DNA from 4 places in the Nonomuraea sp. NPDC003707 genome. Region 1 is predicted to be linked to each of the others. Evidence: riboswitches for the same ligand, from Rfam matches in the RefSeq annotation. Region 1 holds a riboswitch; each other region holds the start of a gene.
The links. Region 1 has a riboswitch for S-adenosylmethionine ahead of ACWDRB_RS25135 (aminotransferase class V-fold PLP-dependent enzyme). Riboswitches for the same ligand answer to the same signal wherever they lie in the genome.

Region 1 (7,508 bases):
CAGCATGATGATCTGACGGTAGTCGCGGACCTCGAACAGCTTCTCCGCGCCCCGGTGCATGTAGCCGATGATCGGCTCGGCGGCGGTGATGCGTTCGCCGTCGAGCGTCAGCCTGAGCCGGAGCACCCCGTGGGTCGACGGGTGCTGCGGGCCGATGTTGAGGATCATGTCCTCGGTGGCCAGCTCTTTCGCACCCGCGCCGATCCCGACCACACGTTCCGTCATATGGCAATGCTGCCACCGCGCCGGTTGCTGGGCCAGGGCGGGGCCGGGTCAAGGAATGGTACGGAAACGCATCCCTAACTCGGACACGGGGAGGAATACAAGGAACCGGGGGGAGATAACACCATGAAGAGAGTTGTGTTTGATGTCGCGGCGTTGATCGCACGGGTGGTGACCGGCGTGATCTTCTTGGTCCACGGCGCGCAGAAGTGGGAGGGCGGTCTTGCGGCCACGGGGCAGGCGTTCAAGGGGATGGGGATCCCGATGCCGGAGCTCGCCGCCATGTTCGCGATCGTCGTCGAGATGGCGGGCGGTATTTTCCTGATCCTGGGCCTGCTGGTGCGCCTGGTGGGGCTGCTGTTGCTGGTCAACATGCTGGGCGCCATCACGTACGTGCACGCGGGGCACGGGGTGCTGTCCAGCGCCGGCGGCTGGGAGCTGCCCGGCGCGCTCGGGGCACTGGCCCTGTTGTTCCTGGCGCTGGGGGGCGGCCGGATCGGGATCGACGGGATCTTCGCCGCGATGTTCCGCCGGCGCTCGGAACGCCGGGCCGCCGAGGAGGAAAGCGCCGCGCGGCCACAGCGTCCGGAGCCGTCGAACGTCACGACCAGGCCCGCCGGCCTCACGACGCCCGCCGAGGCGCCTCGGGTGCCCAGGCAGCCGACCGAGCACCGGGCCGGCGGGGTCAACGACGACGACATGAGGGACATCGACGCCCTGGTCTCCGACGAGCCGCCGCCGCACCGCAAGCCGCCGAACCGCTCCGACGCCGTCTAGCGGCTCACTCAGCAGTCGGCTCAGCGGCCGACCCGACGGCCGACTCAGCGATTCACGAGGTCCCGCACGGCCTCGACCAGCCGGTCCACGTGCTCCTGCGTGGAGCCGATGCCGATGGAGGCCCGCACCGCGGAGGCGGTGCCGTCCTCACATCCGCCGTCGGCCTCACCCAACAGGTGCCGGACGAACGGGTGCGCGCAGAACTTGCCGTCGCGCACCCCGATGCCGTACTCGCCGGACAGCAACTCGGCCACCTCGCGGGCCGAGTAGCCGGCCACGGTGAACGACACGATGCCGACGCGCGGGTGGTCGTCCCCCCACAGCGACAGCTCCCGTACGCCCTCGATCGAGGCCAGCCCCGACCGCAGGCGCGCGATCAGCCGCTCCTCCTCCCGCACCAGCGCGGTCCAGCCGGTGGCCGTCAGCGCGTCGCAGGCGGCGGCCAGGGCGATGGCGCCCAGCACGTTCGGGGTGCCCGCCTCGTGGCGCGGCTCCGGGTCGTCGTGCCACTCGGTGTCGTCGCCCACGGAGCGCACCGCGCCGCCGCCCTTGAGGTACGGCTCGCCGTCCGCGAGCCAGTCCCGCCGCCCGATCAGCACCCCGGCGCCGAACGGCGCGTACAGCTTGTGCCCGGAGAAGGCCACGTAGTCCAGGTCGAGCGCGGTCAGGTTGAGCCGCCGGTGCGGTACGAGCTGGGCGGCGTCCACCAGGATGCGGGCGCCGTGCCGGTGCGCGACGTGGGCCAGGGCGGCGATGGGCCACAGCTCGCCGGTGACGTTGGAGGCGGCGGTGACCACGAGCAGCTTGGGGCCGTCGATGCCGGCCAGGGCCGCGTCGGCGGCGCGGACCGCCTCGCCGGGAAAGGCGGGCGGCGCCAGCCGTACGGACTTCTCCCAGGGGAGGAGAGAGGCGTGGTGCTCGGTGTCGAAGACCACGGTGGTGGTGCCGGCGGGCAGGCAGCGGGCCAGGAGGTTCGTGGCGTCGGTGGTGTTGCGGGTGAAGATCACGGCGTCGTCCGGGCGGGCCCCGACGAACGCCCGGACCGTGTGGCGGGCCTGCTCATAGCGGGCGGTGGTGAGCTGCGAGGCGTAGCCCGCGCCCCGGTGGACGCTGGAGTAGGCCGGGAGCGCGGCGGTGACGGCGGCGCTGACCGGCTCGAGACAGGGGGCGCTGGCGGCGTAGTCGAGGTTGGCGTAGCCGACGAGCCGGCCGCCCTTGACCGGCACCTCGAGGTCGGCCCCGAGCACGGCGGGGATCGGCCTGCCCGTGGCGACCGGAACGGCCTCGGCCTCGGCGGCGCGAGCGGGGACGGAGCTGAAGATCGTCAACGTGGACACGGCACATCTCCATGAGGGTCATCGGACCCCTGGAAGCAGCCACGGAGCCCGCGCTTGCCCGCCACACTTCGTGACGGACCAGGTCTTCACCCGGGGCACCCCGCCGCGGACGCGAGGGTTGCCGGCCAGCTAGCCGGGGCTTGTCGCTGGCACTCATGACCTACGGCGGAGACTATAACCCAATCCCCTCCATCGATCGCAAGTCGGTGAACTTATTCGGCGGCTGACTCGTTGCTACCGGAAATCCCGCTCATGTGTCATGGAGGTGCGTAAATGTTGGACTGGGTAACCGACCCGCAGATCTGGATCGGTTTCTTCACCCTGGTCGCCCTGGAGATCGTGCTGGGGATCGACAACATCATCTTCATCTCCATCCTGGCCGGGAAACTACCTCCCGAACAACGGGACAGAGCCCGGGTGCTGGGTCTGGGCGCGGCGCTGATCACCCGGTTGCTCCTGCTGCTTGCCCTGTCGTGGGTGGTGCAGCTCACCGAGCCGCTGTTCGCCGTCTTCGGTCACGAAATATCGGGACGCGACCTGATCCTGCTGCTCGGCGGACTGTTCCTGCTGGGCAAGAGCGTCACCGAGATCGGCCACAGCATGGACGGCCCCGTGGGCAAGGACGGCAAGAAGGCCGCGGCCGCCTCCTTCGCCTCGGTGATCATCCAGATCATGGTGCTGGACATCGTGTTCTCGCTCGACTCCGTCATCACCGCCGTCGGCATGGTCGACACGCTCGGCGTGATGATCGCGGCGGTCGTGGTGGCGGTGCTGGTGATGCTGTTCGCCTCGGGGCCGATCAGCAGGTTCGTGGACCGGCACCCGAGCATCAAGATGCTGGCGCTGTCGTTCCTCGTGCTGATCGGCGTGGTGCTCATCGCCGAGGGCTTCGGCCAGCACATCCCCAAGGGCTACATCTACTTCGCGATGGCGTTCTCGCTCGTCGTCGAGCTGCTGAACATCCGCATGCGGAGCAAGCGGACGGCGCCACAGGAGGACCCCACTCCTTAAGATGAAATAGTGCGATTTGACCCTTGGGATCCGGATTTCGTGGCGCACCCGTACCGGGTGTACGACGAGCTGAGGCGCGAGGCGCCGGTCAGCTACTTCGAGCCGACGAACCAGTGGCTGATCTCACGTCATGCCGACGTGAACGCCCTGCTCAGGGACCGCCGCCTGGGGCGGTCCCACCTCCACGTAGCCACCAACGAGGAGTTCGGGAGGCCGGCGGAGCCGGAGTTCCAGGAGCCGTTCTGGCGGGTGATCAGGGCGGGCATGCTCGACGTGGAGCCGCCGGTGCACACCAGGCTGCGCCGGCTGGTCTCCAAGGCGTTCACGCCGCGCATGGTCGAGTCGCTGCGTCCCCGGGTGCGCGCCATCGCCGCGGGCCTGGTGGACGCGTTCGTGGAGAAGGGCGGCGGCGACCTGCTCGCCGAGGTAGCCGAGCCGCTCCCGGTGACGGTGATCGCGGAGATGCTCGGCATCCCCCACGCCGACCGCCACCTGCTGCGCCCCTGGTCGGCGGAGATCTGCGGCATGTACGAGCTGAACCCGAGCCTTGAGGCCCAGCACACGGCGGTACGGGCGGCGTCGGAGTTCGCCGACTACCTCAAGACCCTGGCCGCGGAGCGCCGCCGGGCTCCCGGCGACGACCTGATCAGTGCCCTGGCGCAGATCGACGAGCTGACCGAGGACGAGCTGGTCGGCACGTGCGTGCTGCTGCTCAACGCCGGTCACGAGGCCACCGTGAACGTGACGGGCAACGGCTGGTGGTCCCTGTTCCGCAACCCCTCCGAACTGGCCCGGCTGCGCGAGGACCGCTCGCTGCTGCCCACGGCCGTCGAGGAGGTGATGCGCTGGGACACGCCGCTGCAGATGTTCGAACGCTGGGTGCTGGAGGACATCGAGGTGCACGGGGTGGAGATCCCGCGCGGGTCGGAGGTGGCGCTGCTGTTCGGCTCCGCCAACCGCGACCCGGCGGTCTTCGAGGACCCGGACCGGCTCGACGTGGGGCGGGCCGACAATCCGCACATCTCGTTCGGGGCCGGGATCCACTTCTGCCTGGGCGCGCCGCTGGCCCGCATCGAGCTCATCGAGTCGTACGGCGCTCTCCTGGACCGGGCGGCCAAGCTCGAACTGCGGGAGGAGCCGAGCTGGAAGCCCGGCTACATCATCAGGGGGCTGCGGTCGCTGGAGGTCACCGCCGCTGGCTGAGCCAGCCGAACCCGCCGAGCCCCGCCGGGTCGATCAGCTCACCCTCCTCCGACGCCCTGGCCAGCGCCCGGATGTAGGTGCGCGGCTCGGTGCGGGCCAGGTCGATCGGGGGCCTGGTGCCGGTGATCCCCAAAGCCCTCAGCGCGTCGCGCTGTGTGGACAAGGCTGTGGATATCGCGCCGGCCTGGCGCCCGGCCTCGGCGCACGCGTCAAGCGCGACATGAGCCGTGATATCGCAGGTCCCATCGGGGATCGGGGCAACGACCGCGCCGTCGCGGTAACCGGTCAACGTGCCACAGAGCGGCCGGTTATCCACAGGGTGTGCATAATCCACGGCAATCGCTCGGCCCCTTGTGAGGCGTCCCAGGACGGAGGCCCACGCCTCGTCGCGGGGGCGGCCGATCTCCGCGCGCGAGCCCACCCGGGTCAGCGGCCACCACCGGTCGAGCCAGGCGCAGTCGTCCGGTCGCGGCGGCCCGCCGAGGCGCTCCTCGCCCGTGTGGACGTTCACCATGATGAGGCGTGGCCCGGCGGAGGTCTGTTCCACCACGTCGAGCGGCACGTTGTCGAGCCACTCGTTGGCGATGGCCAGGCCCGTGATGCCGGTGGGCACGCTCCGCCGCCAGGCGATCCGCTCGGGCAGGCCGTCCGGCCTGGGGGAGAGGTCGACGGCGGTGACGCGGAGCCGGTCGCGCAGCGCGGGCTCGGCGGCCTCCAGCACCTGGGCGACCAGCGTGCCCTCGCCCGCGCCGATGTCGACCAGGTCGAGCACGTCAGGACTGCCGAGCTCGGCGTCCACCTCCGACAGCAACGCCAGCACCGCGTCGGCGAACGCCGGGGAGGCGCTGACCGAGGTCCGGAAGTGGCCTGAAGGGCGTTCGCGAAGGTAGAAGCCCTCCTCGCCGTACAGCGCGCGCTCCATTGCGGCGCGCCAGGTGAGCCACATGTCAGGACTATCTCATGACTTTCGGGTGACACGCATCGCCATCGTTTGGCTACTCATTGTCGCCGACTTGCGGTACGTTTACCTAATGTCATCGAGCGTGCGCGTTGCGTCACCCCTATTTGGCGTGACCGACCGCTCCCGAGCAAGCACCAGCGGCCCCAGGCCGCGAAACCGAGAGGAGCCCTCGTGCTGAAGAAGGTCATGGTCGTCACAGGAGCCGTCGCCATGCTGTCGCTCGCGGCCCCGGCGCACGCCGACACGACCAGCGGCAACGGCAGTGTGCTCGGCGGCAACCAGCTGCACCTTCCGATCGCGATCCCGATCAACATCTGTGGCAACGCCGTGGCCGTCATCGGCGCCGCGTTCGCCGGCTGCCAGGGCGGCGCCACCGCCTACGTGCCGAGCCACCACTGAAAGAAGAGAGAGCCCGGGCCGGCACTCGTCCGGCCCGGGCTCCGACTCCGGCTGGTCGGTCGGCGAGCGGCCGGCCGGTCGCACCTCCAAGAGGTCACATCCTGCGGGCGTCGGGTCCTGGATGAGGGGACTCGGCGCCCGCTGCCATGCGATGAAACCCCTCTCCTCATCTCTTCCGACAGGGGGTGCACGTTTTGTATGCCCTTGTCGCTTTTGTCGTTAACTCAACGGGCGGCAAAACCGCGGTCATGTAGGAGCCCTCGGGCGAGTCGCGAGACGCGCCCGACAGTCCGCAGCCCTTGAGAGGCCGTTACGCTGGTCGGCAGTGCCACAACAGAAGCCTGCTCGTCGGACCGGAGTCCAGCTCGCCGTGCCTGGTTGAGGCCAGGGCGGCAGTCCGCCCGGCAGGCTTCTCATCAGCAGGTCGACAGGGGTGTGACGTCATGGACGCAGGGGATCGCCCGGCACGGCTGACTGTCGGCGTACTCGGGGCGGGCAAGGTCGGCTCGGCCCTCGGTGCCGCACTGGCTCAGGCGGGCCACCGGATCGCGGCCGCGAGCGGCGTTTCGGACAATTCACAGCGATGGGCGGCCGACCGGCTCGGCGTCAAGCCGTCCAGGCCCGACGAGGTGGTCGCGCAGGCCCAGCTCATCCTGCTCACCGTGCCCGACGACGCGCTGCCCGACCTCGTCAACGGGCTGGCCACGACGGGTGCCGACCTCCACGGCAAGCTGCTGGTGCACACCAGCGGGGCGTACGGGCTGTCCGTGCTGGAGCCGGCGGCCAAGGCCGGCGCGCTGCCGCTCGCGCTGCACCCGGTGATGACCTTCACGGGCAGGGACGACGACCTCAACAAGCTCACCGGCATCTCGTACGGCGTGACCGCCCCCGACGTGCTGCGGCCGATCGCCGAGGCCCTGGTGATCGAGATGGGCGGCGAGCCGGTCTGGATCGCCGACGCCGACCGCGCGCTCTACCACGCGGCGCTGGCCGGGGCCGCCAACCACATGGTCACCCTCATCGCCGAGTCGCAGGAGCTGCTGGGGCGCATCGGCGTCGAGCACCCGGGGCGGATGCTGGGCCCGCTGCTCGGGGCCGCGCTCGACAACGTGCTGCGGCTGGGCATCACGGGGCTGACCGGCCCGGTCGTCCGCGGCGACGCCGGCACCGTGCGCAGGCATGTGGACGCGCTGATCCTGGCGGCGCCCGAGGCGGCGGACGCCTACATCGCGCTGGCCCGCCTCACGGCCGACCGCGCGCTGGCCGCGGGGCTGCTCAAACCGGAGGAGGCGGAGCGGCTCCTCGACGCGCTGGGGGGCAATATATGGACCTGACGGTGCGATTAAGGGGCGTTTTATGGAGCTGATCGTTGCCAGGGGCAGGGAAGACCTGGTCAAGGCACGCCGGGGTGGTGAGGTGGCTCTGGTGCCCACCATGGGTGCGCTGCACGAGGGGCACAGGTCGCTGATCAGGCAGGCCCGCGTCCGCGCCGATCAGGTCGTGGTCAGCGTCTTCGTCAACCCCCTGCAATTCGGCCCAAGCGAGGATTTTTCACGCTATCCCCGTACATTCGACGCCGACCTGGACGTGTGCCGGGC
Region 2 (7,508 bases), on a different contig from region 1:
ACCCAAGGTCACCTTGACGGCGTCGGCGAGCTGGTTCATACCGCGCTCGAGACCGCGCCGGGCGTCCTCGTCAAACGCGATCATCTTGGCTGCCATAAGGCTAGACCTCCCAGATGCAGGGTGGCTTGTCGTGGACCGAGCCGACGCCCGCGACGGCATGGGTCAGCATCTCCTTCGGCAGACCCCATCGTCCCGATCCGAGTGTTGGCACTCTGCTGCACAGAGTGCCAACGAACTGTTTAGCACTCTACCCTGTCGAGTGCAAGCGAGAAGCCTCCTACCGGGCCTTTCCTCCCCATATCAGCCTGTACGGCGGAGCCGTCCATCGCCGGCGGCAGGACCCCGCACCTGCGACGAGCCGCGTCCAGGCCACCGCAGGTGGCGGGATCCGTACGCACGGCGAGCCGCCTCGCGCGGCTCGCCGTGACCGAGTCGACGAAAGAAAGGTTGCGGGTTCGCACGGACTGCGCTGCCGGGCGATCCCCGCCGGTGCATACCAGGGGGGTGTATCAGACCGCGCGGACGGACTCCGCTTGAGGTCCCTTCTGGCCCTGCGTGATCTCGAACTCGACCCGCTGGCCCTGTTCGAGAGATCGGTACCCGTCCATCATGATCGCTGAGTAATGGACGAATACATCCTTACCACCGTCTACCGCGATGAAGCCGTAGCCCTTGTCCGCGTTGAACCACTTGACGGTGCCCTGCGCCACTTCCGACTCCTCTTACTGGGCTTTCAGATCTCGCCCATTCCTCCGCGAGACCCGTAATCGCCGGACTTAAGGGAAAATCAGCCAGACGATCGCCCTCGACCATACCTGTGGCACGGGGTTTGGCAACAGAGTCAATCTGCAAACGACGCATTTCTTCGCAACGAAGGCGCTTCAGCGTTTCATTTGCCCTGGAAATGGAGAAGGCGCCCACTAGGGGCGCCTTCCACACGTGTGATCTATAGCACTCAGCCGCCGGCAACCGCCGGGATGATTGAGATCTGAGTGCCCTCAGGTGCCGGAGTGTCGAGCCCGTCGGCGAAACGGACGTCCTCTTCCCCAACGTAAACGTTGACAAAACGACGAATCTTGCCCGATTCATCCAGAATTCTCGCGCCGATCCCCGGGTAGTCGGAGTCGAGCTTGGCAAGCACGTCACGAAGAGTCGCGCCCTCGCCACTGACTTCGGCGTTGCCCCCGGTGTAGGTGCGCAGAATGGTGGGAATCCGCACCGAAACGCTCATGGTTTAACTCGCCTTTCCTGGTTGTCAGACAGTCGCGCGGAACGCGTCGAGGGAGGGCCGGATCACGGCTGTGGGCTGGGCGTCGTCGCTGATCGCGTCGAGCGTCTTGAGCCCGTCGCCGGTGTTGAGGACCACGGTCTCGGCCTCGGGGTCGAGCCGCCCGCTCTCGGCGAGCTTCTTCAGCACGCCCACGGTCACCCCTCCCGCGGTCTCGGCGAAGACGCCCTCCGTCGAGGCCAGGAGCTTGATCGCGGCCACGATCTCGGCGTCCGTGACGTCCTCGACGGCCCCGCCGGTGCGCCGGGCGATGTCGAGCACGTACGGCCCGTCGGCCGGGTTGCCGATGGCCAGCGACTTGGCGATGGTGTCGGGCTTGACCGGCTGCACGACGTCGTGCCCCGCCTTGTACGCGGTGGAGACCGGCGAGCACCCGGCCGCCTGCGCTCCGAAGATCTTGTACGGCGTGTCCTCGACCAGCCCCAGCTGCACCAGCTCGCGGAAGCCCTTGTCGATCTTGGTGAGCTGCGAGCCGGAGGCGATGGGGATGACGATCTGCTCGGGCAACCGCCACCCGAGCTGCTCGGCGATCTCGTACGCGAGCGTCTTGGAGCCCTCGGCGTAGTAGGGCCGCAGGTTGACGTTGACGAACCCCCACTTGTCACCCAGCGGGTCGCCGATCAGCTCGGAGCAGAACCGGTTGACCTCGTCATAGGTGCCGTCGATCCCGATCAGCTTGCCGCCGAACACGCGAGCCATGGCGATCTTGGCCGCTTCGAGGTTGGCCGGGATGAACACGCACGCCTCGAGCCCGGCGCGCGCCGCCGCCGCGGTGACCGCGCCCGCGAGGTTGCCCGTGGAGGAGCAGGAAAGGGTGTGGAAGCCGAAGTTACGCGCCGCCTCGACGGCGATGGCGACGACCCGGTCCTTGAAGGAATGGGTGGGGTTGCCCGAGTCGTCCTTCACGTACAAGTTCTTGAGACCGAGTGCGCGTCCGAGGTTTCCGGCCTTGACCAGTTTGGTCCAGCCGGGGTTCATATTGGGCTTACTGGCGACGTCAACCGGCACCGGGAGCAGCGACCGGTAACGCCAGATGTTGGCGGGACCCGACTCGATGTCGGAGCGGGTCACCGTACCGAAGGAATAGGCCGCTTCAAGCGGCCCGAAACACTCCAGACACGCGAAGCTCGGACCGAGCGGGTAACGCGTGCCGCACTCACGGCAGGACAGACCGACAGCAGGACCAAAGTCGAGCGACATGAAGCGAGGCCTTCCCTCATCTTCGCCTGCGGCCACCTTGACCGCAGACCGGAATTGGCACCTTGTCCCGGTCGGCCTCGCCCTGTCGCGAGTCTCAAACCGGGAGGGTTGCCGGGGCTTCGCAGGGCCGGTCCCTCCACCCCTCTGGATGAGCAATATTCAGTTGTTGAAATGGACTCTACCCGTCCATGGGGCCCAAATGGCCACCCGTCTCAAGATGCGAGACGTGGCGTCTCAGCGATAATCATCACCCAGCACTCCCTGCACGTATTTGCGGGCCTGATGAATGCGCGACTTGGCGGTGCCCAGGGGGATGCCGAGCTGCTCGGCCACCTCGTTGTAGTCGAGCTGGACGATGTCGCGCAGCACCAGCGCCTGCGCCAGGTCGGGCTTGTCGGCCTCCAGCGCCTCCATGGCGTCGAGCAGGTCGAGCCGCGAGCCCGCGATCACGCTCACCCGCGCCACGTCGGGCTTCTGCGTGGGCAGCTCGTCCGAGGTCTGCTCGGCCGCGCGGCGTTTGAGCGACCTGTACGTGGTGCGCGCGCAGTTGGCCGTCACGATGTGCAGCCAGGTGCTGAACCGCGCCCGGCCCTCGAACCGGCCGATGTTGCGCGCCACGGCCAGCAACGTGTCCTGCGAGGCTTCCTCGGCATCCTGGTGATAGGGGAGGATCCGGGCGCAGTGTCGCATCACATCGGGCTCGATCCGCGCCAGGAGCTCGCCAAGTGCGCGATGATCTCCTCCTGCGGCCGAGCGGGCGAGTTCCTCGGTTAGCTCATCTAGCGCCATAGCTGGGATCCTATGGGCGAAGGGAGCGTAGATGAACAGCGTCCTGGTGGCCTCCAACAGAGGACCCGTTTCCTTTACCGTCTCGGACGACGGCGAGCTGACCATGAAACGCGGTGGCGGCGGCCTGGTTTCGGCACTGTCCGAGGTGGCCAGGAAGGACGGCATGCTCTGGGTGTGCGCGGCGCTGTCCGACGGCGACCGCAGCGCCGTGCGCCTGGTGCCCGGCGGCCGGATCGACCACGCCGGCTACGACACGGGTCCGGTGCGCATGCTCGACATCCCGCCCGCCACCTTCCACCGCGCCTACAACGCCGTGGCCAACTCCACCCTGTGGTTCGTCAACCACCTGCTCTACGACATCCCCAACTCGCCCAACTTCGGCACGAGGTTCGAGCGCGAGTGGGAGTCCTACCGCGACTACAACGGCGCGTTCGCGCTGGCGCTGGCCGAGGAGGCCGGCCACGGCGCCCGCGTCATGGTGCAGGACTACCACCTGACGCTGACCCCGGCGATGCTCCGCGCCGAGCGGCCGGACCTGCGCATCGCCCACTTCAGCCACACCCCGTGGGCGCCCCCCGAATACTTCTCGCTGCTGCCCGACGAGGTGGTCGGAGAGGTCCTGGAGGGCATCCTGGGGGCCGATCACGCCGGGTTCCTGGCCGACAGGTGGGCGCAGGCGTTCATGGACTGCTGTGAGGCGCTGCTGGGCGCGGAGGTCGACCGCGTGGGCCGCAGCGTCACCCACGAGGGCCGGACCACCCGCATCGGCGTGCACAGCCTCGGCGTGGACGGCGACGCGCTGTGGGAGCGCGCCGTCGAGCCCGACGTCGAATCGCACATGACCGCGCTCAGGGAGCAGGTGGGCGACCGCCGGCTGATCGTCCGCATCGACCGCACCGAGCTGTCGAAGAACATCGTGCGCGGCCTGGTGGCCTACCGCGAGTTCCTCGCCGCGCACCCGGAGTGGCACGGCAAGGTGGTGCACCTGGCGTTCGCCTACCCGAGCCGGCACGACCTGCCCGAATACCGCGAATACACCGCGTCGGTGCTGCGCTGCGCGCAGGAGATCGAGGACGAGTACGGCACCGAGGACTGGGACCCGCTGATCCTCAACGTCAACGACGACTACCCGCGTTCGCTGGCCGCGTACCGGATGGCCGACGTGCTGCTGGTCAACCCCATCCGCGACGGGATGAACCTGGTCGCCAAGGAGGGCCCGATCCTGTCCACGAGGTGCGCGCTCGTGCTCTCGCGCGAGGCGGGGGCGGCGGCCGAGCTGGGCCCGCACGCGCTCGTGGTGAACCCGTACGACATCAGCGGCACCGCCGCCGCGCTGCACGCCGCGCTCGTCATGCCGGAGGACGAGCGCCGCATGCGGCGCGACAAGCTGCACGCCGCGGCCACCGCCCTGCCCCCGCAGAAGTGGCTCGCGGCCCAGCTCGACGCGCTGGCCGAGATCTGAGCCCGGTCAGGTCCAGTCGGCGTGCTTGAGCGTGTCGGCCAGCCCCGGCGTGTTCCACTGGTCCACGATGAGGATCTTGCTCTGCGGCAGGTACCACTCGCGCTGCGTGAAGCGGAGCAGCACCTTCGTGGTCGAGCCCGAATACTTGACGCACTCCGACTTCCACGCGTTGTAGGCGGCCTTGTGCCCCGCGCCGACCTGGCGCAGGCCCCTGGTGACCTTCGGGCCGATGGCCTCGCCCCACTTCCGGTTGAACGGGCACGGCTGCACGTCGCTCGCCGTGTAGAAGGGCCGCTTGCCGGTGTACGGGCCGAACCCCTCGGCGCCGCGCTTGATGGACGAGGGGCCGAGGACGTAGAAGGCGTCGCATTCGGGCGTCCCCCAGCCCATGGGCTTGCCGCACTTGCCGGTCACGATCTGGACATCGTCGCCGAAGCGGTGGACCACCCACTTGATCGGGATGTACAGGGTCAGGCCCTTGCGCAGCTTGACCGCCTGGGCGGGCGCGGCGTGGGCGGGCAGGGAGGTCGCGAGGAGGGTGGCCGCGGCCACGGCCACGGCGGCGAGGTGTCGCTTGTGCATGCGCCCGACCCTAGGGAGCGCGACTTGCAGCTCAATCACGAACGGCTGAAAGCCGCCACAAGCTCCTCCAGCAGCGCGACGACGCCGTCGGGCCCGTCCACCACGATGTCGGCCCGCTCGGCCAGCTCGGTGACCTCCGCGGAGCCGCTGCACACGGTCACGCCGGGCAGCCCCGAGAGACGTACGGCCTCGAACGCGGCCAGGTCGCCGAGATCGTCGCCCACGAACATGACGGACCTGGCGGCCCGCTCCGCCAGGAACAGGCTGAGCGCCTGCCCCTTGTCCATGCCCGGCGGCCGCAGCTCCAGCACGAAGCGGCCCGGCTCGACCACCAGGCCGCGCTTGCCGGCCAGCTCGGCCAGCGGCTCGCGCAGCCTGGCCAGCGCGCCCTCCGGGTCGGAGCTGCGCCTGGTGTGCACGGCCACGGCCCGGCCCTTGTCCTCGATGGTGACGTCTCGCAGGCCCAGCGACTCGAGCAGCAGCTGCAGCTCGGCCTCTGCCTCGAGCACGCCCGGAGGCGGCGGGGGCCCGGAGATCTGCCCGGCCTCCCAGCGCTCGAAGCCGTAGTGCCCGAGCACGACCAGCCGGGGCACGTCGGCCAGGCCCGGCCCGAGCTCCAGGGCGGTGGCCGGTGGCCGGCCGGTCACGATGGCCACCGCCAGGACGTGGGCGCCGAGCTCGGCCAGCACCTCCGGCGCCTTCGGATGGATCACGGCCTCGGCGGGATCGGGCACGATCGGCGACAGGGTTCCGTCGAAGTCGAGCCCGATCACGGCGCCCGCCGGGTCGTCCAAGATCGCTTTCATTCCAGGGATGTTCCTCACGCGGCTGCCGTACCCAGCCGGTCAGGGACGCATGCCGAGTCTCCTGGCGGCGCGGTCACGCTGACGGGTGGACCGTAACCTGCGCAGCCGCTTGACCAGCATGGGATCGTGCTCCAGCGCCTCCGGCCGGTCGATCAGCTCACCGAGCAACTGGTAGTAGCGCGTGGCGGAGAAGCCGAAGCTCTCCTTGATGGCCTGCTCCTTCGCGCCCGCGTAGCGCCACCATTGGCGTTCGAAGGCGAGGAGTTCGAGATCGCGTTCTGAGAGGGGTTGGCCGGACGTCTCCTGGGCAGCATTGTCACCGCTGAGCGGTGCTCCCATGGTGTCCTCCTCGGGAAAGGTGCGCGCGACGACTCCGCACGCACGCGGCCCGTGGCCAATCGTAATGTGCGAAGTGCGGCTGTTCACGACGTATTGAGAGACGTACAGTCACGAAATGTGACCTCAGTAATCACGCTCCTCACCGACTACGGACTCGAAGACGGCTATGTGGCGGCGTGTCACGGAGTGATCGCCGGAATCGCCCCCCAGGCGCGGGTGATCGACGTGTGCCACCTGATCCCCTCCGGTGACGTACGGCGTGGCGCGGCGATTCTCGCCCAGACCATTCCGTACCTTCCCGCGGGCATCCATATCGGCGCGGTCGATCCCAGCGCGGGCGGCGCCCGGCGGGCGGTGGCCGTCGAGGCGGGCGGGCGGGTGTTCATCGGACCCGACAACGGGCTGCTGTCGTGGGCCGTGCACGCCAGCGGCGGCGCCGAGGCCGCCTACGCGATCAGCAACGAGGAGCACTTCCTGCGGCCGGTCTCCCCCACCTTCCACGGGCGCGACGTCTTCTCGCCGGTCGCGGGGCGGCTGTGCGGCGGGCTGAGACCGGCGGACCTGGGGCCCGAGGTGCCGATCGGCAGGCTGGTGACGCTGCCGGCGCCGACCACGCTGCTGCGCGAGGGCTCGGTGGAGGGCGAGGTCGTCTCGGTCGACCGCTACGGCAACACCCAGCTCTCGATCGCGGTCGGGGACCTGCACGCGCTGGGCGTGCGGGTGGGCGACACGCTGGGGGTCTGGCTGGGCCGGCGACAAATCTCGCTGCCCTACCGGGAGACGTTCGCGGCGGTGCCGCCGGGGGAGCTGGTGGCGTTCGCGGACTCGGCGGGGCTGATCGCGATCGCGGTCAATTCCGGTGACGCAGCGCAGCGGTTGGGGCTCCCACCTGGCGCGCATGTCCGACTCTCCCCTACTCCATAGGACGAAGGCGCACAGATCGGAATTACTCCGCGTATCGGTCTGTTTACCGAAGCGTCGGAAAGAATCAGCGGGCGCGTGTCAGAATGCAACGCGCGGGCGTCCCTCCCCTCCCCTCCAG
Region 3 (7,508 bases), on a different contig from region 1:
TCCTCCCCAGGCGAAGGTTTTGCCAGGTGGTGCCCGATATGCCATCCCATGGCTTCCAGCCGTGCCAAAGGACCAGTGGGGTGTCTGTAGCCGTCCGTGTGCCAGTCGGAACGGATCATTGGGTAACCGCCAGCGGCCAGTCGGTGGTACGGCTGACGTGCCGACATGGCATGTCGTCAGGGACCAAAGCTCCAGACGTTGCCAACGGGGCGCCCGCCGCGCCGCAGCACGGTGCCAAGAAGGCCAGTGAGGTCATCGTCTACGTGGGTGAGAAGTTCGTCACCGAAGACACATAAGGATGCTTCCCGCCAGTTGCCGAACGTGCCCATCCGGAGGTCCCCGGTGACTTGGATGACGTGTTCATCGATGAGGTAGGCGTAACTCGTCCACGGGGGCTGCCCTGGCCCGCCGACGCGGGTTGGGTCGAGGCGGGAGCCGCTGACGTACCACTTGAGGCGGTAGAGCCGAGCGCTGGCACGTAATCCGCGCGCGACGATCTCCTCTACCTCTGGCCTCTAGCGTGGTGTCGAGGCTAAGCACGGTTCGGGTGAAGGGCATCACTTCGACACCGAGTACCGACGCGCGGGGCGCGCTAGTCGTGCCCTTCAGATGCCGGCGGCGCCGTACTGCACCCCGAGGTTGGCACCCCGGCGTGTGCGTTGTGCCGTCGTGAGCTCGTGGCTCGAGGTGCACCATCAGCCGCGATCGAGATGGCTACCCGATATGTCCGCTGAGAAAGCGCACGTCAACCGGCACGCATGCATGCTCGCTCACGCTTCCATCACCCGAGAAGGAGAACCCATGCGTACCCTTACCGTCCTGCCTGGCGCCCTGATCGCCGGCCTGCTGCTGGCAGGCTGTGCCCCTACTGCCAAAGGACTGCTGTCCGCCCCCGCCTCCACGAGTGGCACACCCTCGGCAGCCGCGACCACCTCCGCCAGCCCGGCCTCGTTCACGCACACGCCTGACCCTGAGGAATTCAGCCTCCGCGTGAAGGTCCTAGAAAAGAAGTGCTACGGCAGCGCCGGCTGCAACGTCACCTACAGCATCCGCGTCAGCTACTCCGGACCGGCTCTGAACCCGGACCAGGAGTACCAGGTCACCTATGAGGTGACCGGCCTCGAGGACGGCCCGGCCGTCAACACGTTCACGATTCAGGGGGATGAGGTCAGCTACCAGGAGGAGGAGTTCGCCTCGACTCCGTCCTCGTCCAGGACGCTCAAAGCGAAGGCGACGGAGGTGGAACGCCTCGGCCTGTAGATGGCGCCATATGGCTGCCGCGCCCGCCTGGCGGTGGACCATGCCGGACCTTCGCCGGACCGTTAGGCCCGGCAATCATCGGTCTTGCCGGTCGTCATCAGTAGGGAGACGAGTGGGTTGACCGGGGGTTTCGGTACTCATCGATCACGACCGGCTCTAGGCGATCACAGCGGACAGGGGACTGCTAGTGCGGTTGGGTTTACCGCCCATCCGGGGTTCACATCCCCGATCCTCCGCAGGCGGAAGGCCCTCTCCCGTAGTTGGGAGAGGACCTTTTTTTGATCTTCTATGGGCAGCGGGTTGCAGACACTCGGCGAGATGTGGCGCAGCTTCGTCTCGCTGCTCTCCGGCTCGGGCACGCCTCATAGGTCATCTCGGTCTGGTCGGCCACAGCAACACCACCGTCACCGAGAGCTGCTCGCCCGTGTTCCTGGAAGGGCCCATGCATTGGATCTTTCCTGAGCGAAGATGCATGGACCATCATCTGTAGCCTCACCCAACCGAAGGATGGTCGTTGAAGCGCAGCAGCGGAACTCGCCGTAGTGGTGCTCGTAGTCTCGTCCTTCTCGGCTGGTTGTTCCTCGTTGTGGCCGGCTGGGTCGTTCTCACCGGAACAGGGGGCGATGCGACCACAATGGTGATCGCGCTGGTGGGCGTGGGGCTGGGGTTTCTCATCACAGCCGTCGTGCTGGCGATCGAGGACCTTAACCGGCACTGATCAGGGAGACCCCAGAGGGCGTCTTTCATCTGGAGGGTTGCTACGTGGGGGTAGCGCGCCCGGTGGTGGTCACACGGATGTGGCCGAGGTTTTCCTGAACGCCTTGCTCGATGAGGAGGGCATTGTTGGCTTGGGGTCCCGTACGTCGGCCTGCTTGAGGATGGACTTCCGCTGCTTCTAGTTCTCCGTGCGCTCGATCGGGTCGCCAAGCTTCGTGGTGAAGACCAGATCATGATCGGTCCACCTGTTTCCCGGCCTTAACCCCTTCCTCGGACTGCGCCCGTAGGAGGGCAGGAGCGCGACAGGCGGTGTCCCGGGGGGCGATCAGGTCGGATGCTGTGTCGCTGTCGGCGGCAGTGTCAGCACGCCAACGGCCCGATATCAGAGCGGTCGGCGACAGTGAATGCACGGAGCGCGAATCGGGCCACGCCCAGCTCGCCCTCACCCCCCGTGGAAGCCCGTTTCATAGCAGACCTGAAGGAGTACAGCACCATGTCCATCACCCTCACCGACCAGGACAAGCTCACCCTGCGGACCGCCGCGTGGGGCGCCGTCTCGCTGATGTCCGCCGCCGGTGCCGCCGGCTCGGCCCACAAGGTCGCCACCGAAGGCTCCATCGCCCTGACCTCCGCCACCGGCCCCGTCGGACACGTGCTCACCAAGGCGCCCAAGGGCGTCAAGTACGGCAAGTCCGTCGCCGACCTGGCCGACCTGGTGCTGCCGGCGCTGACCGCGTCCATGAACCTGCTCAAGCAGCAGGACCCGGCCGAGGCCGACAACTTCCGCAGCACCGTCAGCGTCGCTCTCGAAGCAGCCGCCCGCACTCACCAGGGTCGGCCCAGCCCTACCCTGGCCGAGATGACCCGCAAGATCACCGCAGCGCTCGACGCTGCTTGATGGGATGTCAACCTCGTGTCGCGGGGTCCACTCCGGACCCCGTGACAAGGCGGCGTGACGGGTCAGGCACGGGTCGAGTCCCGCCACCGGGCGGCCAAGCTGGTGGGCGCCGAACTTACCGACAGGCCGTGTTCAGACGCTCAGGGGCGCCTCACCGCACCCAGCCGAAGCTTCTCAGAGGGCCGGCGAACGGGAGCTCACGGCGGTGAGACGGGCTTGCAGTGCCGGTTTGACGGTAGGCCAGTCTTCGGCGACCACTGCGAACATGGCCGAGTCGCGGACCTTGCCCTCCTCGCCGTGCGCCCACGACATGGACCAGGCGCGCAGCACGCCCTCGAAGGGGATGCCGAGGCGTTCCAAGGCCTGGCGGCACCGGTGGTTGCGGGCGTCGGTCTTCAGGTCGACGCGGGCAACGCCGAGCGTGTCGAACGCATACGACAGCAGCAACAGCTTCGCCTCGGCATTGATCCCGGTGCCCTGCGCCGAGGCGGCCAGCCAGGTGAAGCCGATCTCGATCGCGCGCAGGTCCGGCCGGTCCGGCCACCTGCGGGGATCCCACAGGCCGGTGCAGCCCACCACCTTGCCGTCGGTGAGCCGAACCTGCGCGAATGGGGTCAGCCCGTCGCGGACGAGCTGGGCCGCCAGGTAGTCCGGTATCTCGCGAGCGCGAGGCACCAGCGTGAAGTCGTAGGACGACCGATCCTCCTCGGCCGCTTCCGCGAGATCCGGCGCATGTCGCATCGCCAGCGGCTCCAACCGCACCAGATCCCCGGAAAGGACAGGAACATCAAGCCGCACGCTCATCAGCTCTCCCTCATCGTTCCTGGCATTGGCACCTTTCCCGCGGATTCCCGCCGGGGAGGTTGCCGGACCGTCACAGGGCCAGGTCCCTCAGATCCTCTGGATGAACTACCGAGTCGAGATCATGCCCGCACAGGCGGACACCGTCAATTCGCAAGCGGGTCTGCCCAATCCATCCCTAGGCGTTGATCGACTTGCCGAGGGCGCTGCCCGCGAGCCAGTCGTCCCATGACTTCGCCCACGGCGTCGGCCCGTTGCCGAACTCGAGCTTCCGCGACGTCCCCGTGACCTCGATGATGTCTCCCCGCTGCGTGAAGTTGTAGAACCAGCGGGCGTTGGCCATGCTGGCGTTCACGCAGCCATGGCTGACGTTGCTGTTGCCCTGCGCGCCGGTCGACCAGGGCGCGGCATGGAAGAACATGCCGCTGTAGGTCATCCTGACATTCCACTTGGTATGGGCGTAGTACTCGCCGGGCCTGCCGATGGTGGCCGAGTCCATGAGGGTCGACGCGGCCTTCTCCTGGGCGATCATGACGCCGGACCAGCTTTCGTCGCCCTTCTTGCCCAGGCTGACCGGGATGGCCTTGACGACCTTGCCGTTCTCCCGCACGACCGCCCGGTGGGTGCCATTGCGGATCTTGGTGATGTGCTCGTCGCCGACGGTGAACGTCAAGCTGCGGTCCCTGGTGCCCCACAGGTCCCGGCCCGCCCGCAGCCCGGCCAGGTGCGCGACCACCGTGACCTGCTCGCCGACCGGCCAGTACTCGCGCGGCCTGAACTGGACCTCGCGGTCGCTCACCCAGCTCCACGCCCCCTCGACCGGCTTCGACATCCGCACCTCCAGCGACCTCTCGACCGCGGCCCGGTCGCTCCTGGCGGTCATGGGGCGCGACAGCAGGAGCTGGACGGGCATGCCGACGCCGACCTTCTCGCCGTCCAGCGGGGACATGCCGCTCTCCAGCACCCGCTTCGGCTTGAGCGTGGTGAACGTGGCCCGCGCGGTGACGGGTTTGCCGTCCCTGCCGGTCGCCTGCGCGCTCACCGTGTACGCGGTCGAGGGCCGCAACGGCCACGTGGGGTGCCACGTCCCGTCCGCGCCGAGGGTCCCGCGGACCTCATGCCCCTTGGCGTCGGCGACGGTCAGCTTGGTGACCTTGCCGTCGGTGGCCTTGACGCTGACCCCGGCATCCGGGGGCACCTTCTTCGTGCCGTTCGCCGGGGTGATCGACAGCTTGGCTGCGAGGGCCCGCTCCTGTGGGCCGGCGGGCGGTGGTGGGTTCGAGCCACCCGAGGTGCAGCCTGCGGTCAGCAGCAGCGTAGCCGTGAACGTGCTGACGAGTATGGTTCGGCCGTTCCGCATCGTCGATGCCTCCACTCCCCGACAAATAGGCATCTTTCGGACAAGACGGCCTATTAGCGATACGGAGAGCTATATGCCCATAACTGTAGGTAGCAATGCAAAAGTGCCTTGATCGATGCGGCAGGTTGCGAGGCAGGCGTATCCAGAGGGCATCTGCGAGATCGAGGAGTGGGACCGTGAGCGGCCCTGAGCGCGTCCGCCATGCCTCTGGGAGACTGGGTGCCTGTGACGCGCTCTGACCTGGCTCGCAGGATTCATGCCGCAGCCCACCTCACCGGCCACTTCGTGCTCCGCTCAGGACGTACCGCCACCGAGTACTTCGACAAGTACAAGTTCGAGGGTGATCCCGTTCTGCTGGATGACATCGCTCGGGCGATGGCGCCCGTGGTCCCGGGGGACATCGAGGTGTTGGCCGGGCTCGAGATGGGCGGGATTCCGGTGGTCACCGCGCTTGGCCGGCACACCGGTCTGCCGTGTGCGTTCGTCCGTAAGCAGGCCAAGGCGTACGGGACCTGTCGTCTGGCCGAGGGTGCGGATGTGGTGGGGCGGCGGGTTCTGGTGGTTGAGGATGTTGTCACCAGCGGTGGCCAGATCGTCCTGTCCACTGCTGAGCTGCGGAGCCTCGGGGCTCAGGTCAGTGAGGCATTGTGCGTCATCGACCGCGAGCAGGGAGGTGCGGCGGCGTTGGCCGCGGAAGGCATCAGGCTTTCGTCGTTGTTGACCGCGACCGATCTGCGCATGACGGACTGATCCGCCGGGCCCATCGACATGGGCTTCTCTCTACGATCGTCACCCGTCCGGGCAGGCAGAACAAGACTGTTTCTTTGGTCGGTGCCGTCGCCATGCTGGTAACCGTGAACGCCACAAACAGCGAGGTCTGGGATCCGTTCGGCACCTTGCACAACGCCCTGTGGATCGGAGGGGGACAATGGGCCGGCAAATCCACCGTCGCCAGGCTGCTGGCCACCCGGTACGGGCTGACCGCCTATCACTACGACTATCACGACGCACGTGCGCACAATGACCGTCGGATCGCCCGTCGCGTGCGGCTTGGCGAGCCCATCGCGGACCCTGAGCCGGACGCCGTCTGGGTGAACACCAGCCCGCAGAAAATGGCCGACGAGATCCTGGCCGGCTTTCCCGCGCGGTTCGAATGGGCTCTGGATGACCTGCGTGGCCTGGTTTCGGGGCGGCCGGTCGTCGCCGAAGGCTGGGGGCTGCGTCCCGAACTGGTCGCTCCCATCATCGACTCAACCTGGCGAATGATCGTCATGGTGCCGAGCGAAGAGTTCCGCCGGCGTCAGGTTCGCGAGCTGCCCCGGGCCGCCGCCGTCGATCACCAAGTCAGCGATCCTGATCGAGCACAGCGTAACCGACTCGCCCGAGACCGGCTCGTCGCCGACGAGGCCGTTCGTTCCGCTCGTCGTTTGGGCATCCGGGTTCTGGAAGTGGATGGGGTCGATGATGCGGAGGCTGTGGCGGATATTGTGGCCGACCACTTCAGTGCCTATCTGCCGCTTACGAACGTCTACGGGTCTTGATTACGCGGGCTCCGCGGAAGAGTTGTACGCATTCATGGAACCAATGGCGTGACCGTGCCCGTGGTGGTCTCGGTGATGCCGATGCCGGAGACCGTGGCGACCGTCGGCTCGTAGCCGTGTACGGCATTCATCGCCTTCGGCAACTCTGCGCGGTCCAGCCCGATGGCGAGGGTGCAGTGGGGTATCCATTTGCCGGGGAGATAGTACGGCCAGTGTTTGATCTGGGTGCTCGGAAGAGCGGCGTGGATCCTCTTGTGGAAGGTCAGCAGTTCGGTTGTCACGGTGACTCCGACGAAGAGCACACCTTCCGCACCGGGAAATGTCCCTAGGAAACCCAGGTTCAGGGATGGCGCCGGTAGGAGGAGAGCCGAGCGCAGCTCGTCCAGGTCCGCCTCGTCCAAGGTCTCCGCGACAGCGAGCGATACGTGCGGGCGGTGGCGGCGGTGCGTCAGCGTCGCCAGACTGGGCAGACCGTGGTCCGCGAGAGACTGCCACATCCGCCGAATCCGCTGGTCCGCCTGATCATCGAAGAACATCTCGACTGCTTGAGCCATGGTCGGACCCTGTCATGCTCGATCCCGCACCGGCCAGCCTCTTGTGGGAGGGTTGAAGATCGTGAGTGCCGTTGATCAGGGCCCCTGAGGAGACAGTGGCAGTGATCGTGCGCGAGATTCCCGAGATCAACGGCGGGCTGCGGTGCAGTCGCCCGCCTGCGGCGACTCTGCCGTTTAACCACACTCCGGAGGGGTGAACGGCTCCGCCTAAATTGAGTCGCGGTGGCGATGGCGCGGTTCTTATCGTGTCGGCATGCCTTTCTACGCTCACTCGCTGGCCTGGCTGCTGGGGCTGGAAGGAATCGCGCTGTTACGCGCGCAGGCGGGTGATCTGGGGGATGCGGCCTTTGTGGAGGAGCGGATCGCCGAGATCCGCA
Region 4 (7,508 bases), on a different contig from region 1:
CCACAGCCCGGTCACCGAGTTGACGAGGCCGACGCCGTGGAAGTAGTAGAGCAGGCCGAGCGCGACGATGATCTCCGGGACCATCAGCGGCGACAGCGCGAACCCCTGCAGCAGTCTCCGGCCGGGGAACGACCCCTGCGTCAGCCCGTACGCCGCCAGCGTCCCGATGACCACGGTCGTCGGCACCACCAGGAGCACCAGCAGGCCGCTCAGGCGGAACGAGACCTGCCAGTCGGGCGAGCCGAGCACCTCGGCGTACCAGCGCAGCGACAGCCCCGACGGCGGGAACGCCATCGAGCCCGCCCGGTTGAACGAGCTCGTCACCAGCACGACCAGCGGCGCGATCAGGAACAGGAACACCAGCGCCGACAGGGCCGCGGCCACCAGCCGCACGATCCTGTCGTAGCCCCGCTCACCCATGAAGGCGCCTCTCCCAGATCCGGAACACGCCCGCCAGCAGCCCCGTGGACACGACGGTCAGCGCGAGCAGCGCGAAGCTCAGCGCCGCCGCCACCGGGTAGTCGAACACCGTCGTCACCTGGTCGTAGACCCGGATGCCGGTCAGCGGCTGGGTCACCCCGCCGACCAGCAGCGGCGTGATGTAGATGCCCATGGCCAGCGCGAAGACGATGAGGGCGCCGGTGACCGCGCCGGGCAGGCTGAGCGGGACCGTGACCCGCAGGAACGTCCTGACCGGCCCGGCTCCGAGCGTCTGCGAGGCCCGGTGCAGGTTGCGGTCCAGCCCGCCGAGCGCCGTCGTGAGCGGGATGATCGCGAACGGCAGCAGCACGTGCGTCACCGCGACCACGACGGCCGGGTAGCTGGTGAGCAGCTGGGCGGGCTGGTCACGCAGCCCGGAGGCGACGAGCGTCCGGTTGACGAGCCCGTTGCCGGACAGCAGCACGACCCATCCGTAGGTGCGTACGACCACGCTGGTCAGCAGCGGCGAGATCACGATGACGAACAGCAGGGTCCGCACGACGCCGGGCCGCCGGCGGGCCAGGAAGTACGCGGCCGGGTACGCCAGCGCCACGCACAGCACCGCCACCAGGAGCGCGGTGGCCAGGGTCCGGAGCAGGGATCCGTAGAAGTACGGCTCGGTGAACACCCGGGCGTACTGCCCGAAGGTGAATCCGGGCAGCGCCGCGTTGAAGGCGCCGACAGGGCTGAAGCTGAGCCGCAGCAGCCCCACGAGGGGGACCAGGAACAGGGCGGCCAGGAACGCCACGAGCGGCAGAACGTACGGCAGGCCCGCCCAGCGGCGTGTCATGGCGCCTCCGTTTCCAGGAGGATGACGTCGGCCGGATCCCAGTGCGCGAGCACGGACGTGCCCGCGCCGGGCGGGTCCTCGGCGCCCGCGCCGGTGTCGGCGACCTGCACGCTCAGGGTGCGCCCGTCGGCCAGCCGCACCTCCACGTGCCAGGCGTCCCCGGCGAAGGCCCGATACCCCACCGTCCCGGGCACCCCGCTGGCCCCCGGGCCCGGTGTGGCCAGGCGGATGCGTTCGGGGCGGACGGCGACGACGGCGCGCCCGCCCGGCCGCAGCGACAGGAGGCCGCACTCGACGACGATCCCGCCGGAGTCGAGCGCGCCCGAGCCGGTCACCGTGCCCTCCAGGACGTTGGCCGCGCCGATGAACTGCGCGACGAACCGGGTCGCCGGCCGCCGGTAGACCTCGTCGGGGGTGCCGAGCTGCTCGACCCGGCCGCCGTTCATGACGGCCACCCGGTCGGACAGCGCGAGCGCCTCCTCCTGGTCGTGCGTGACGAAGACCATGGTGGTGCCGATGCGCCGCTGGATGGCGCGCAGCTCCACCCGCATCTCCCTGCGCAGCTTGGCGTCCAGGTTGGACAGCGGCTCGTCCAGCAGCAGCACGGCGGGCCGGATGGCCAGGGCGCGGGCGAGGGCGACCCGCTGCTGCTGCCCGCCGGACAACTGGCGGGGCCGCCGCCCGGCGTACCCCTCCAGGCCGACCAGGCTCAGCGCCTCCCGCACCCGCTCGTCCCGCTCCCGCCGGTCGAGCCGGCGCACGCGCAGCCCGTACGCCACGTTGGCGGCCACGGTCAGGTGCGGGAAGAGCGCGTAGTTCTGGAACACCATGCCCAGACCCCGCCGGTACGGGGGCCGCCGGGTCACGTCGGAGCCGTCGATCACGATCCGCCCGGCCGTGGGCTGGACGAACCCGGCGACGCAGTTGAGCAGCGTCGTCTTGCCGCAGCCGCTGGGCCCGAGGATCGACAGGAACTCGCCCTTGCGGATCGACAGCCGGTCCAGGTCGAGCACGCGCGCGCCGTCGTACCCGGCGGCGAGCCCCTCGATCTCGACGTGCCCGCCGCCTTCTTCCGGGGTCAGCCGAAGATCTGGTTCCACCGCTGCTGCCATTCGTTCAGCTTCGGGGTGGCGACCGCGTAGTCCACCCAGATGAACTTCTTGAAGACGTCGGGACCGTGCTTCACCTTCTGCTCGAACGGCTCGCTGTAGGAGATCGAGTCGTTGCCCGCGGCGTACCAGGTGCCCTCGGCGAACGGCTTCTGGTTCTGCGCGGCCGTCAGGTGGTCGAGGAACTTGTTCGCCAGGTCGCTCTTCTGCGTCCCCGCGGCGATGAAGTACGAGGTCAGCGCGCCGACAGGGCCGGACTTGGGGTAGGTGAAGCCGATCGGGGAGCCGGCCTGGGCCATGGCGAAGGCGCGGCCGTCCCAGAAGGGCATGATCCAGGCGTCGCCGTTCTCGATGACGGTGGCGGCGTTGCCCGCGTTGGCGGGGAAGGAGGACACGCAGCCCTTCAGCGTCGCGAGCTTGTCGAACGCCTTGTCCACGGCGGCCGGGTCGGACAGCGTGCCGCCCTGGGAGGTGACCAGGGCGGAGAAGAACTCCAGGCCGGGGTTGTAGGTGAGCGGCGGGAGGGCGATGTGGCCGCAGTACTGCTTGTCGAAGATGCCCGCCCAGTCCGCGGGCGGCGTCTTGATCTTGTCGGTGCGGTAGAGGAGGCCGGTGGAGCCGGTGGTCAGCGGCACGCCGTACTGCTTGCCGTCGTACGCGGACTTGCCGGCGAGCACCGGGTCCAGCTCCTTGAAGTGCGCCAGCCCGTCGGTGGCCAGCGGCTGGAGCAGCCCGGCGGAGGCCGCGGGCAGCGACGCGTCCGGGGTGAACGCGATGACGTCGAACGGCGGGTTCTTGCCGCCGGCCGCGCGCAGCTTGGTGAGCCATTCGGCGTTCGCGCCGTAGACGAGGTTCACCTTGGCGCCGGTGTCGCGTTCGAACGGCTCCACGAACGACTTCTTGAACAGCTCTCCCCACGCGCCCGCGAACGCGGTCACCGTGAGCTCCTGCTTCGCCGCGCCGCCGGTGCCCGTGGAGCCGCCAGTGGAGCCACCCGTAGAGCCGCCCGTGTCGACGCCGCCGCAGGCCGTGACCGCCAGCGCGACCACCATGCCCAGTCCCGCGAGGCGAGTGAATCCGCCCTTCATCTTTCCCTTTCCTTTTCGAGCAGCCGGCCAAGGGCGCAGGGCAGCACGACTCGACATCCGCGCTTGCCGCCAGGAGCACCATTCGGCTCGACGACCGTGTCATCACCCGGGGCACCCCGCCGCGGTGGGAGGGTTGCCGTCCAGCAAGCCGGGGCTTCGCACTGGACTCGTGACATAAGCGACTATATCAGTAGGATTTACCTGGATATGGCACGAGGTGATGCTTAGTGGCTTTTGTCTCTTTTGTGCGAGGGTGTGCTCAGCCGTTGACCAGGGCGTCGCCGAGGGGCGTGCGCGCGTACAGGACGCCGCGGCCGACGCGGGTGCCCGCGATCAGGCCCGTCCTGCGCAGCGCCGCCAGATGGCCGCCGGTGGTGCCCAGGCTCTGCCCGAGCAGGGCCGCGAGCTGGGTGGTGGTGGCGGGCTCGGCCAGCTCGGCGAGGATGCGGGCGCGACTGCGGCCGATCAGGGCCGACAGGTCGGCGTCGGCCGCGGCGGGCACGGCCGCGGCGCCCCTCGCGGGATAGATCATCGCGTACGGCCAGGCGTCCTCCAGATAGGCGCCGACGGCGGTCGTGAACGCCGACGGCAGGAAGAGCAGCCCCTTGCCGCCGAGCCTGCGCAGCCCGTGGAGGCTGGTCAGCTCGACCTCGATCTGCCCCCGGGGCCGCCAGTGGACCTGCGGGCTGAGGTCCTCCAGCGCCGCCGCCCAGCCGTAGGCCGCCAGCCGTCCCGCCCGATGGGCGACGTCGCGCTGCAGGATCGCGCGGAAGCGCGGCCAGTCGTGGGAGACGATCTCCGTCCAGAGCGCCTCGTACGCGTCGGCGAACCGCTCCACCACCCGCGGTCCCGCCAGCAGCTCCCTGACCCCGCCCGCCGCCGGCCGCCCGGCGAGCGCCCGGGCGATCTCCGCGTGCGCCTGCTCCAGCGGCGTCCTGCGCATGGCGGCCAGCTCAGCCTCGAACGGCACGTCCACGGCCGTCGGCGGCGGGGCGATGAAGGCGACGTTCGTGCCGCGCCGGTTGCCGCTGATCGCGTCCGCGGCCCGCAGCACGGGGTGGGCACGTTCGAGCTCCCGGTACGTGCCCCGCCACCGAGCGGCCCACCGGCCGTGCACGCCCGCCTCCAGCCGGCCCGCCAGCACCCACTGCGCGTGCATGGTCTCGATCAGCGGGGAGATCGCGAACCTGGTGGCCACCAGGTCCTGCGGGGTGACCTCGATTCTTACGGGCACCTTTCGGTTATATCCGAAAGAGTCGCCAGCTCGCCGGTCCGGTCCGCACCATCGTGGACGTGAATGGGGCGACGTTCGGCGACGTGTTCGCCGTCAAGGAGTTCCGGGTCCTGTTCGGCAGCTTCGCGCTGCTGGTCGGCGGGGACTCGATCAAGATGCTGGCTTTGTCCGTGCTGGTCTATGAGCGGACCGGCTCGGCCGGCCTGTCGGCCGCCGCGTACATGGCCGGCTGGCTGCCGTTCATCGTGGGCGGGCTGTTGCTGCTCTCGCTGGCCGACCGGTTGCCGCCGCGGGCGCTGATGGTGACCGGCGAGGTGGTCAGGGCGGTGACGTGCCTGCTGCTGGCCTTCGCGGGGCTGCCGGTCTGGGCGATGCTGGCGCTGGTGCTGGTCACTGGGCTGTTCACGCCGGTCTTCTTCGCCGCGCGGGCGGCGATGCTGCCCGACGTGCTGCCCGGCGACGCGTTCGTGCTCGGGCGGTCGGTCCTGAACGTGGCCTCCGCGAGCGCGCAGATCGCGGGGCTGGCGGCCGGGGGCGCGTTCCTGGCCGTCGCCGGGCCCTCGGGGGCGCTGGCCACGACCGCGGGCCTGGCCGCGGTGGCCGCCGTGGTGCTGCGGGCCGGACTGCCGTACCGGCCCGCCCGGGGCACGGCGCGGGCGGGCGCGGTGCGCCAGACGCTGCGGGTCAACCGGCGGCTGCTGGCCGACGGGCGGGTGCGCGGGCTGCTGCTGGCGGGGTGGCTGCCGTGCGTGTTCCTGGCCGGGGCCGAGGCCATGGTCGTGCCCTATCTGGGCGGGCAGGGGCAGGCCGGGGTGGTGCTCGCGGCGGCGGCCGGCGGGATGGCGGTGGGGGAGTTCGCGGTGGGCAGGTTCGCCGCGCCGGGGCTGCGCGAGCGGCTGTCGTTTCCGCTGGCGGTGCTGCTCGGCGTGCCGTGGGTGGGGTTCGCGCTCGGGCCGGGGATGGCGTGGGCCGCCGTGCTGGCCGCGGTGGCGACCGCGGGGCTGTCGTACCAGCTGGGGTTGCAGCGGCGGTTCGTGGAGTCGGTGCCCGAGGAGGTGCGGGGGCAGGCGTTCGGGCTGCAGTCGTCCGGGCTGATGACGGGGCAGGCGGCCGGGGCGGCGCTGGTCGGGGCGCTCGGAGAGGTGATCGCCCCCGGGCCCGCGATCGCGGTGGCGGGCGGTGCCGGGGTCCTGGTCGCGCTGGCGCTGGCGGGCGTGCTGCGCCCGGGCGGTACGCGCGAAGCGGCCCCCCACCTCTGACCGGCCGTTGAGCGCGCGGCGGGCCTGGCTGCCGAGCTCGCGCAGCCCCGCCGCTGACCGGCCGCACCCTTGGCACGGGCGCGGAAAACCCCCCGCGATCGGGCGCGTCCCGGCTATATGGTGCCGTTCGTGGACACTCTGGAAAGCCTCGTCATTGCCCGGCGGCTGCGCGTGCCCATCGGCGCCGCGCCCGCCGGATCCGGGTCCGGCTGGGGGGAGACCGCGGCCCGCCAGCTCGACGCGGTGCTGCTCAGCGTCGGCTTCACGTGCTCGGCCGCGCTGCTCGAGCGGCTGTCCGGGCTGCGCGGCGAGACCGTGGTCGACCTCGGCGTCCGCATTCTGGCCGCCGTCCGCACGCTCGTGGGTGACCACGTCCGGCACAACGCGTACTTCCTCGACTTCCCCAGGAACGTGCCCGACACCCTGGAGTTCTGGGCCGGGCTGCTACGCGAGGCCCTGCTCGACCCGGTCGCCGCCGCCCGTGTCGAGACCTCGACCCTCAACCTGCTCTCCCTGCCCGGCTACGGCCGTTACCAGCACACCTACGCCGACCTGGCCGCGCACGCCGAGCTGATCCCGCTGGCCGGGGACCGGGTGACCGTGCTGGAGCTGGGCGGGAGCCTGGAGTCGGAGGCGCGGGAGCTCTACTTCTCGCTGGCGGGCTCCGAGGTGCCCCTGGCCGCCGAGGACCTGGCCGCGCTGCGCCTGCTGGCCGGGTTCTGCGCCGACGAGCCCGAGCGCATCCCCGTGCGTGAGAACCGCGCGATCGTCAACGAGGTCCGGCTGGCCGAGGGCCGGCCGCTGCTGGTCGACACCGTGACCGACGTGCTCCGGCTCGCCTGCGGCTGCTCCGGCGGCGATGTCACGCTGGCCGAGCCCACCAGGTTCCGCTCGTTCCGCCGGGCCGAGCGCCGCGCCCTGCTGGGAGCCCTGGACGCGGTCGCCTCCCCGGCCAGGCTCGGCGACGTGCCGCGCCACCGGGAGGAGTGGAAGCGGCTCGGCGAACGGCTGCACCCCCACGAGTACCCGCAGTTTCCGCGCGCCCGGGCCGTCTTCGAAACCGCCAGGGGCACGCGTCCGGCCCCGAGCCTGGACGGCCGGGTCGAGACCGCCCTGTCGGCGGGCCGCACCGCCGAGGCGGTGAAGCTGCTGGAGCAGGCCCCCGGCGTGCTGCTGCGCCGCCTCGACCACCTGCTGCGGACCGGCCTGTCCACGTCGGCCGTGCTGGACGCCGCGGAAGGGGCTGCCTCGGGCGCCTCCGGCCGCGTCCTGCTGTCGCTGCGGGAGCATCTGCAGAACCGGCTCGCCCCCGTCGCGGGCCGCGTCTTCGTCAACCGGCAGGGCAGGGCGTGGGCGGCCCCCGACTCCCGCTCGCCGCTGGAGGAGGAGGCCCTGGCGCGGGCGCTGGCCATCCTGGACGAGGAGATCGCCCGCCGCCTCCCCGACCCCGGCGAGCTGATCGTCGATCCCGACGTGCTCGACGTCGCCCTGCCGCTGTCCGGCAAGGCCGTCGTGCCCGGGCTCGGCATGCTGCCCCGGGGCTCGGTG

Region 2: another riboswitch for S-adenosylmethionine. It lies ahead of thrC (threonine synthase); the one in region 1 lies ahead of ACWDRB_RS25135 (aminotransferase class V-fold PLP-dependent enzyme).
Region 3: another riboswitch for S-adenosylmethionine. It lies ahead of ACWDRB_RS66120 (GNAT family N-acetyltransferase); the one in region 1 lies ahead of ACWDRB_RS25135 (aminotransferase class V-fold PLP-dependent enzyme).
Region 4: another riboswitch for S-adenosylmethionine. It lies ahead of ACWDRB_RS61590 (ABC transporter substrate-binding protein); the one in region 1 lies ahead of ACWDRB_RS25135 (aminotransferase class V-fold PLP-dependent enzyme).

Annotation. Positions count from the first base shown of each region.
Region 1 covers NZ_JBSFNK010000009.1:234,991-242,498, forward strand. Annotated here, with positions in the region: gene ACWDRB_RS25125 (NADH-quinone oxidoreductase subunit D) at 1-225, opposite strand, end outside; gene ACWDRB_RS25130 (DoxX family protein) at 349-999, shown strand; gene ACWDRB_RS25135 (aminotransferase class V-fold PLP-dependent enzyme) at 1,044-2,336, opposite strand; SAM riboswitch class IV at 2,382-2,497, opposite strand; gene ACWDRB_RS25140 (TerC family protein) at 2,610-3,347, shown strand; gene ACWDRB_RS25145 (cytochrome P450) at 3,357-4,550, shown strand; gene ACWDRB_RS25150 (SAM-dependent methyltransferase) at 4,534-5,496, opposite strand; gene ACWDRB_RS25155 (chaplin family protein) at 5,683-5,910, shown strand; gene ACWDRB_RS25160 (Rossmann-like and DUF2520 domain-containing protein) at 6,354-7,244, shown strand; gene panC (pantoate--beta-alanine ligase) at 7,267-7,508, shown strand, end outside.
Region 2 covers NZ_JBSFNK010000070.1:24-7,531, forward strand. Annotated here, with positions in the region: gene ACWDRB_RS64345 (cold-shock protein) at 510-710, opposite strand; gene ACWDRB_RS64350 (MoaD/ThiS family protein) at 956-1,231, opposite strand; gene thrC (threonine synthase) at 1,256-2,488, opposite strand; SAM riboswitch class I at 2,502-2,643, opposite strand; gene ACWDRB_RS64360 (RNA polymerase sigma factor) at 2,723-3,277, opposite strand; gene ACWDRB_RS64365 (alpha,alpha-trehalose-phosphate synthase (UDP-forming)) at 3,309-4,739, shown strand; gene ACWDRB_RS64370 (hypothetical protein) at 4,746-5,321, opposite strand; gene otsB (trehalose-phosphatase) at 5,357-6,127, opposite strand; gene ACWDRB_RS64380 (DUF3263 domain-containing protein) at 6,167-6,466, opposite strand; gene ACWDRB_RS64385 (SAM hydrolase/SAM-dependent halogenase family protein) at 6,584-7,390, shown strand; gene ACWDRB_RS64390 (hypothetical protein) at 7,466-7,508, shown strand, end outside.
Region 3 covers NZ_JBSFNK010000082.1:1,683-9,190, reverse strand. Annotated here, with positions in the region: gene ACWDRB_RS66140 (DUF2716 domain-containing protein) at 177-497, opposite strand; gene ACWDRB_RS66135 (hypothetical protein) at 802-1,260, shown strand; gene ACWDRB_RS66130 (hypothetical protein) at 1,775-1,978, shown strand; gene ACWDRB_RS66125 (hypothetical protein) at 2,471-2,875, shown strand; gene ACWDRB_RS66120 (GNAT family N-acetyltransferase) at 3,050-3,679, opposite strand; SAM riboswitch class I at 3,687-3,786, opposite strand; gene ACWDRB_RS66115 (L,D-transpeptidase) at 3,855-5,036, opposite strand; gene pyrE (orotate phosphoribosyltransferase) at 5,262-5,786, shown strand; gene ACWDRB_RS66105 (hypothetical protein) at 5,891-6,577, shown strand; gene ACWDRB_RS66100 (2'-5' RNA ligase family protein) at 6,610-7,131, opposite strand; gene ACWDRB_RS66095 (class I SAM-dependent methyltransferase) at 7,385-7,508, shown strand, end outside.
Region 4 covers NZ_JBSFNK010000056.1:5,174-12,681, reverse strand. Annotated here, with positions in the region: gene ACWDRB_RS61605 (ABC transporter permease) at 1-420, opposite strand, end outside; gene ACWDRB_RS61600 (ABC transporter permease) at 413-1,270, opposite strand; gene ACWDRB_RS61595 (ABC transporter ATP-binding protein) at 1,267-2,370, opposite strand; gene ACWDRB_RS61590 (ABC transporter substrate-binding protein) at 2,349-3,467, opposite strand; SAM riboswitch class IV at 3,522-3,642, opposite strand; gene ACWDRB_RS61585 (helix-turn-helix domain-containing protein) at 3,727-4,701, opposite strand; gene ACWDRB_RS61580 (MFS transporter) at 4,761-5,960, shown strand; gene ACWDRB_RS61575 (hypothetical protein) at 6,090-7,508, shown strand, end outside.